Regions from separate parts of the Paenibacillus sp. GP183 genome, predicted to be linked through region 2. Evidence: riboswitches for the same ligand, from Rfam matches in the RefSeq annotation. Region 2 holds a riboswitch; the other holds the start of a gene.
The links. Region 2 has a riboswitch for cyclic di-GMP ahead of BLV33_RS28060 (DUF5317 domain-containing protein). Riboswitches for the same ligand answer to the same signal wherever they lie in the genome.
Positions count from the first base shown of each region.

Region 1: linked by a shared signal. The riboswitch ahead of BLV33_RS14370 (hypothetical protein) and the one ahead of BLV33_RS28060 (DUF5317 domain-containing protein) in region 2 are both predicted to bind cyclic di-GMP.

Region 1 is NZ_FNSW01000001.1:2,925,474-2,929,675, forward strand. It holds gene BLV33_RS29680 (copper amine oxidase N-terminal domain-containing protein) at 1-671, opposite strand, end outside; gene BLV33_RS28830 (hypothetical protein) at 1,163-1,363, opposite strand; partial or broken gene BLV33_RS30085 (UDP-glucose 4-epimerase) at 2,412-2,525, opposite strand; gene BLV33_RS14370 (hypothetical protein) at 2,683-3,270, opposite strand; cyclic di-GMP riboswitch class I at 3,536-3,625, opposite strand; gene BLV33_RS14375 (VanZ family protein) at 4,035-4,202, shown strand, end outside.
Region 2 is NZ_FNSW01000002.1:285,260-289,461, forward strand. It holds gene BLV33_RS28040 (helix-turn-helix transcriptional regulator) at 135-347, shown strand; gene BLV33_RS28045 (hypothetical protein) at 344-787, shown strand; gene BLV33_RS28050 (tautomerase family protein) at 983-1,201, shown strand; gene BLV33_RS28055 (hypothetical protein) at 1,316-1,645, shown strand; cyclic di-GMP riboswitch class II at 1,954-2,038, shown strand; cyclic di-GMP riboswitch class II at 2,040-2,122, shown strand; gene BLV33_RS28060 (DUF5317 domain-containing protein) at 2,297-2,857, shown strand; gene BLV33_RS28065 (HD-GYP domain-containing protein) at 2,835-4,181, shown strand.

The sequences.
Region 1 (4,202 bases), on a different contig from region 2:
CCACCGCCACCTACACTCCCCCCAGGAGCAGCTCCACCGACGCCTCCACCTGCAGGGGCACCCTCTGTTTTGGGATCCTTGGTTTCTTTCGGAAGGGGCTTCACTTCCTCCTTCACTACAGCGGCTACGGTATAAGTCTCAGGGTTCCAATCAATCTTCTTGCCAACTGATTCTGATAAGAATCGGATAGGCACGTAAAGACTGCCGTCAATGATGAAGCCTGGCTGTTGATCAGTTGGTTGTTTGGCTTGGCCATCGAATACATACGCGACCTTCTCCCTGTATACATTCAAGGATGTTGGCTTTAAGTTGGATTTATCTACATTACCAATGGCTTGGCTTTTAACTTCTGTGTTCAACTTATATTCACTAATGCTAATCAATTCGGAACTGCTTGGCTCTTCGATGGTAACGGTATATGTATCACTATTCCATTGAACCGACTTACCTAAGGAGTAAGAAACGAATCGTAAAGGAACATAGCTGCTGCCTTCATATATAAAGCTGCGCTGCCCCTCAGGAGGAGCATATTCCTTCCCGTCGAACGTAAAATGCACCGGCACAAAGTAGACATCCACTGAAGTAGGACTTTGCGCAGCCACTGCTGTCGAAGCCATACTCATAAGCATTGTTAACAATAAGATCAAAATCACTTTCATCTTACTTTTCATTCATTTCACCTTTGCCCTTTTGTAAGAGATTCAACATTATTTTTCTTTCAAACTTTCCTTGTAGTGCATACCTTCGATTAAACCATATTTAGCAGCTATTTAAATCAATTGATTATATTCATTCTCGGTAAGCTTCCCAAGAATGACTTTTTTGGCAGCTTTTTTTCATCTATCGACATGCCCTTACTAGCCATCTGTATAAACAATTGCATATCCGAAGCACTTAGTTTATTCAAAAGTACTGAGGTAACGGCAACCTTCTCTCTCAGTGTAATGGAGTCTTCTACTACCTTTGCTATATCCTTAATAACCTCTGCTTGATAGGTGAAGCTCTGCCCTTTTGGTATTGGAGAAGGAGAGGCGAGAGATGAGCTAGGGGATGGAGCAACTGTGCTGCCAGATGGAGCAGGTGATAAATTTGGAGTGGAGCTTAAAGTCTGTTTATTTACTTCATTTATCACGCCCAGCTGCGAATCATTTTTTTCACTTCCTTATTGATTCAAATTGCCAATTATTCTATCTGATTGGGTTGTTTCTTTAGGTGTTGGAAGTGAAGATTCAATTGAAGAAGATTCTATAACTTTAAGCGAGTAAGTTACCGCCATATTCATTCCTACAAAACTCAATATCACTAAAAAAACGACAGAAACACCTGACCAGATCAACCATTTTTTCCATTTCATTTTTCTCAATTGTATTCACCATCTTATGTCGCATTTTGGACGCTACTTTCCATAGAATACCACAATTCGACAGATTAAAGCTACTGTTTGTTAATCTAGGATTGATTGAGATTGGACGAATGAGTTTAAAACGCCTGTTTGTTCTCAGTGTTCAATTTCCGCTTCCAAAAAAAACTCCACGCATCAACTGCGTGAAGTTTTTTTACAATGCAAATTATTATTTTATTTACCTTTTTTACTTGAATCTTTTCCTTTATGACCCATCTTCATTTTCTTTTGGCTCTATTACACTAACCGTACTTACTGTAGTAGATTTGTTACCTGCAATATCGGTAATTGTATATGTTATTGTGTAAATATATAATAGCATATCAAGCAGGGTATTTATACCTATATATGTCGATTAACACCGATTCTTAACAATAAATATTGTAAAAAGAACATCCTAAAGTCATTCGTCTCATTTTGGATGCCTACTTCGACACCACAATTTCGTTCGAAGCTAGTAAATTCGAGCCCACACTCAGTAATTTAAAAGCACAGACGATTCCAAGATGTTATAACGTCTTTTTTTCTAACAGTATTAAGAAATGGTGATCCGAAATGGGGAGTACTATGATGTTTTTCTTTTCATTTAAGATGTTAAATCAGAATTTCCTGATTACTTCTTATTCGCCAAGAAAAAACATCCAATCAAACCAACAACTAATAGTGTGGTGTATTTGATTGCCCATAACTCCGCGTGTGCCCTTGCCAATATTCTGTTACGATTATTCGGCAAGGAATCAAATCCCATAAGCAACGCAAGGCTATACAGGGCATCGTATGTTATTTTGATAAGAATGAACAGAAGCACAAAATAAAAAATGATTCGAAGCATGCGCAATGCCATCACCACCTAAAAAGTCTGTTGTCTAAATATATGCGCATATTTCCCCGAAATTTACGGACCATTTAAATAGAAATAGCCCCGATCGGCTCGGGGCGAGGTCTGATTATTTGAAACGAACTTCTTTTGCAAAAGATAAAGGCACCTGTTGGGAAATTTCGGTGATGTATTATGATAATAACTAAGTGGAATCAGCACTAATTCACCGACTGCTTTGTACCTGGCAAAATGGATAACATCATCAATCTTGTTATCTAAAAAAATAGTTTCTAGACTGTTCTTCATTGCTTTTAGAGCTTATGATTTCAAAAAATAAATAATGCTTTTTTGGAGTTGATCTTGCTTCAGGTCATCCAGAGTTTACTGGTTGGTCTTTTTCATATTTTTTTGTAATAATAATCCACTCTCCAAGACGATGAAGAATATTAAACTTTTATAACTAATGATTGGCCGCCGCTAGTAATGCTTTGAGCTCTATAGGAGTAAATCTTGATAAAACTTCCGCTTTGATTTGCTGTTTCTGTTCTGGAGTCAAATTATTACGGTCCTTATACAGTGAACTATAGTGAGTAATTTCTTGAGCAGAAAACTTTTTTAACGCATATTGAACAGCTTCGGAACGATTTTTTATCACCGGTGTAGTGGTGTTAGGCAAGGGTGCAGTAATAGGTGCAGTTGCAACTTCCGATTTTTGTTTATTTTGTACGGATGACGTTCCTTCTGCAGATGTATCACTACTGTTAGGCGATGCTTCTTTCTCTTGCTTGGGATCAGCACTCCCCGTTTGCTGTTGAAGGTTCTTCGTAAGATTTTGAACGTCTGTAGGAACAGTTAAAGATGGATCTTGCAAAATTTTCGCTGCAGTTTCAGAGTTCGCTGCGGCTTCAATTTCTTTCTGAACTTCTGGAGATACAATCAATTCTGATAACTTCGAATAAATTTTATCGTTAACTATATTTTTTACATACCATAATCCGACACCTAACAGAAATACAATACTTATAGTAACTACAATCTTCTTTGTCATTTAGAAAAAAATCCTCCTACGAACTTTTCATCCATACAATGATTCGACAAAATTACATCTGTAATTATACCATTTGCTAAATCCAAGAAGCTAATAAAAATTAAAAAAGCATCCGCTTGGATGCTCTTTTATCACATTCAGACTTGACTTTCGATGGCTAAATCAGCTTTCTTTGATACCACAGCCACACTTATGAAAAGCAATGAAACCAACGACCCTGTAAAACAACCTAAAATAAACCACCACATAAACATTCCTCCTCATATTCGGCAACTGGCTAGCTTTTCGGCTTAAACCGATTAGGCCCCTTTAGTTTTGCGCGGATCACTTTTCAGTGATTTTGCTAGTATCGTATGATTCGACGATATACTCTAATATATACCAATTTTAATTAAAGATATAGAGGCTTTGGCATTAATTTTAGAAAAAAATTTTATAAAGTACGTATATCAATAAAAACCAAAGAGGAATGGAAAGGCCAATACCCCACAAGCAACCTTTTTGAAAGCCCAAATCTCTCGATTTCCCCAGATTGACCATCCCCACTCCTTTGAAAACACTACGATCGAAAATGAATTATTTATATGATATTCCCAAAGTTTTTAAATAGACCCGATACAATATTCTGAATAATTTTATTTAAAGCGCTTTTATGATATGATAAATAAAATTTTGAAAATTTAGTGGATTTCAATCTTTAACTGAATCCGCTTGTTGGTTCAATTATATCAATAAATAATGGAGTAGGGTTAAGGAGATCATCTATGAAATTACTGACCCTGCTCTGGTGCATGGTTATTTTCATATGCACGTGTACACTGGACCAAAGTGCGCTGATTCACCATCTAGAGATATATTTCCGATTGGATCCACATCCCCATTTTGTTGAACTTCTTAGAATGGATGATATGTATCTCTTTTCATCCAACTGG
Region 2 (4,202 bases):
GCTCCTTTTTCTTTCTTCACAATGTCTTGTACAGACGATTTTTGCAAAGTCAGCTTTACATTAAATGCAAAGTATACTATACTATAAATGCAAAGCAAACTAAACATGTAGGCGAGAGGATCGCGGATCAAGCCATGAAGACGAGGATTCAAGAGTTGCGTAAAAAGCACAAGATCAGTCAAGAGGAGCTTGCACTCGCGGTCGGCGTGACGCGTCAGACGATAACGTCGCTCGAGAACGAGAAGTATGTTGCCTCGCTCGTGCTGGCTTATAAAATCGCGAAATATTTTCACTTAACGATTGAAGATGTGTTTGATTTCAGTGATGTGGAGGTTGATGGGTCATGACGGAGTTTCGAACGGTCGTAACGCGGAGATTAAGATGGCTAAACGGTGTAAACGGCGTGTTTTCTCTGATCGTCATTTTGACGGCTCTAAACAGGTATGAGGTCGAAAGCGACGCGGGCGATCTCGTGCACGGACTGCAATTCGGGATTTTTATCGGCATGCAGATCATGATTTTATTGGTAGGGAAAAAGTTGCGGACCGCGCTGCGAAACGAATCGTTACTAAAGACGCTATACATCGAAGAGCATGACGAACGGAAGAAGCTTGTCATGCAAAAGGCGAATTCTTTGAGTTTGTACGTGACGTTGTTTTCCATCTCTTTGACGGCGATCGTATTCGGCTTCTTTAACGTTACGATTTCGATCACGCTGTTTGCAGCGCTGATTGTGATCCTTCTCACAAGGATTTTCACCAAACAATATTACAATCGGAAGTTTTAAGAAAAGCAACTTACGGCTGCCTGGTCATTCCGCTAACGGAGAACGATAGCACCATGGCGAACAGGCTGCAGGCATCATCGACAGCTTGCACAACTATCGGGCAGGATTATTGAATAAGGGACTTGATAATTAAAGGGATATATAATTTACTATCGTACTTTATAAGAAGAATAGAATTATAAGGAGTGGCTTAAATTGCCTGTTATCACAGTAAAGATGGCTAAGGGTAGAACTATCGAGCAAAAACAACAATTCGTTGAAGCGATTACCAATGAAGCAGTTAAAACTTTAAATGTGAAAGAGGAATGGGTTACGGTCATTTTTGATGAATACGATAGAGAAAATTGGGCTTCTAATGGACAACTTCATTCACTTAAATTCGGTGATGGGTTTGGCAAAAAAGGAACAGAATAATTATTTCTTATTACTCCTTTTATGGAACTTAAAAGACACCTTAGAATTACAGATTGAACCGCCGGCTCAACTACGGAAAACGAGAGGTAAAAACAGAATAAAGAGGTTGACAATATGGAGAGCAAGTATAATTCGAAACTCAAAAAACAGCAAGAACGTGAACTTCTTGATGAGTATCATAAATTGGTAACTGAACAAGCCTTGGAGCCATTATATCAATCTTTCATAGAATGGAAACAAGGGGAATTGCCATATTTCGAACTTACTGAGCGTATCCACCTATTCCATAAAAAGAACCAGGAGATCTACAAGGACTTTGAGTACACAGGTCGCCAAGAACTCGTTCTCCTTGCAAAAATGAAATTGGGCCGACTAACTAAGGAGGAAATATTAGAATATAGCTGGCTTCTGGAAAGATGGGGATATGAGGACAATAACAGTTAGATGATTCTATAATTCATGATGAGGTTGCCAAGGTTATATACCCGGCAGCCTCATTGAAGTAACGGGCAGGAATTTGGAGTATAGATTCAAACTTTCGTCTAGGTAAATACTCTACTCAAGACTATTTCCATTGGAGTAATTGTTCTGTGATTTTTCCGAATGATAACCAATTTTTTCATAAATTTAACTTGACCAATTTCGTTGCTAAATGGTAATCTTTTCTTAGAAAAGAGCTGTGAAATGTAGAGGTAACTGGTCGCCTTATCTACATGGAGCTAGTGGCGAACCCGACTTTTCTGATTTTTTGCAATCAGGGAAGAAGCGATGAACTGTAAACCGTAATTTGGTCGCTTGGTTTACACGGAGCAAGTAGCGAACCCGACTTCCTCTCTATTTATAGGGAGGAGCGATGAAGTGTAAGCCTTAATTGGTCGCTTGGCTTACGCGGAGCAAGTAGCGAAACCACCCTCCCTCCTACTCAAAGGAGGGCAAGGAAATGAAATTGAAATCGCTTTTTATTGCATTTCTTATCGTGGTTGCTATCGTAGTAGCAACTGCAGCAGATTTTAATGTTGTGTAAGTAGCCTCGACGGAAGGAACACTACTAAGTTTTTATTAGTAGTGTTCCTTCAAATTTTAAGGGGGAAAGAGATGCTGCTCGATATCATTATTTTGTCTTTTGTCGTCGCGTTTTTACGCGGAGGCAGAATAAAGGAAATCCCTAAATTTCATAAATTAGTATTTTTGCTGATCAGCGTCATTCTGCAGGTGTGTTCCATCTTTTTACCTCACGGGATAGGCAAAGTGATTGTGTCGGTTGCTTATTTATCGGCTATCGTCTTTTTGTACAAAAATAGGATGTGGGAAGATGTACGCGTAATCATGATTGGCTGGATGTTAAATGCAATCACGATTTGGGTTAATCTTGGCAGGATGCCGATTGATCTCGAGCAAGCGAAGAAAACTCCTTTTGATGTGACTGCTCTTTTAAATGGAGATGACTGGAAGCATGCGATTATAGATAATACTACCCGTTTGTCGTTTCTATCGGATATCATCTATGTACCGTACCCGGTTCCGAGGGTTATAAGTATTGGAGATATTTTTGTTGCGTTTGGCGTCTTTTTGCTAATTCAGCGGATGATGAATAAACCCATATCACTAAAAGGACTACACGAGGGGAAATTGAATGTTACTGACAAACAATCTTAAGGAACTTTTGAGAAAAGTCGTACTAATGACATTCCCTTGCCTGGCAGTTATTATTGTCGCAACTTGTATTCCCTATTATGAACAAAGATCATTATGGCCCATTTTGGTCGTTTATTCATTGTTGAGTATTGTAGCGTCATTTATTTCAATTTTTTCAAAAAATTTTGTTTTGACACTGACATCGGCAGTTAATTTTTCAGCAATTTTATTATATGGCCAGCCTGTAGCTATATGGTCATCATTAATTGAAGTCATACTTATTGCATTCTTATATTCTAGCAAACTTGCGACTGCCTTAAATAATGCTGGGCAAAAATTTGTGTTTATTACTATTGTCGCTGTTGTGGCTGCTTACTTGAAGACTGTCCCAATCCGATCTGAGTTTTCTGATTTGCTCCTTATTGGAATATATTGGATATCGAATATAACCATGTGTGCAACAGTGCTGAGTGTGATCTACAACAAGTCATTTAAAAGTATTTTCGTCAACATGATGAAAACCGGCCCTATGATTTATTTCTTGGTATTAGCATTAGGTCTAATCAGTGTCAGGCTTTATGAATCTCTTGCACTATACGGGTTAATCCCAATGTTGTTTGTCTTTGCTCTAATTAGTCGAGTTTTCAAACAATATCATGCTTCCTTGTTAAAATTGGAGTATAAGGTTGAACAAGAGAAACAATTAAATATGTCTCTTATTACCGCTATGGCTTCAGTAATTGATGCAAGAGATCCATACACAAGTGGACATTCCTGGCGGGTAGCCTATTGGGGTAAACGAATTGCAACCGAGCTAAAATTAACAAAGATGGAGATCGATAATGTCTATTTCGGCGGGATTCTTCATGATATTGGGAAGATTGGCATTGAGGATGATATTTTAAGAAAAGAAGGAACATTGAGTGCGGAAGAATATGAAAAAATTAAATTGCATCCGGTTATTGGTTACCAGATTTTAAAAGACGCAAACATTTTTTCGGAATTGTTACCGGCTATTCGTTCTCATCATGAGAGAATCGATGGAAATGGCTATCCAGATGGTTTAAAGGAGAACGAGATACCGTTGATTGCAAAAATACTAACTATAACAGACGCTTTTGACGCTATGATATCAGATCGCCCATATCGAAAAGGACTTTCACTGGAGGAAACGTTGAGACGCATTAATGAGGGAGCTGGCAGTCAATTTGATACGGAGCTGACGGCCGTGTTTATTAAATTAATTGAGAAGACACCTTGGGATGAAGTGGTTGAGCAATTTAAAATGAATCAAGCACAATTGGAAGCAGCAGTAAGTGCACCCATCCCGGAAAATGAAAATTAAAAAGATGGGGGATTTAAAAAC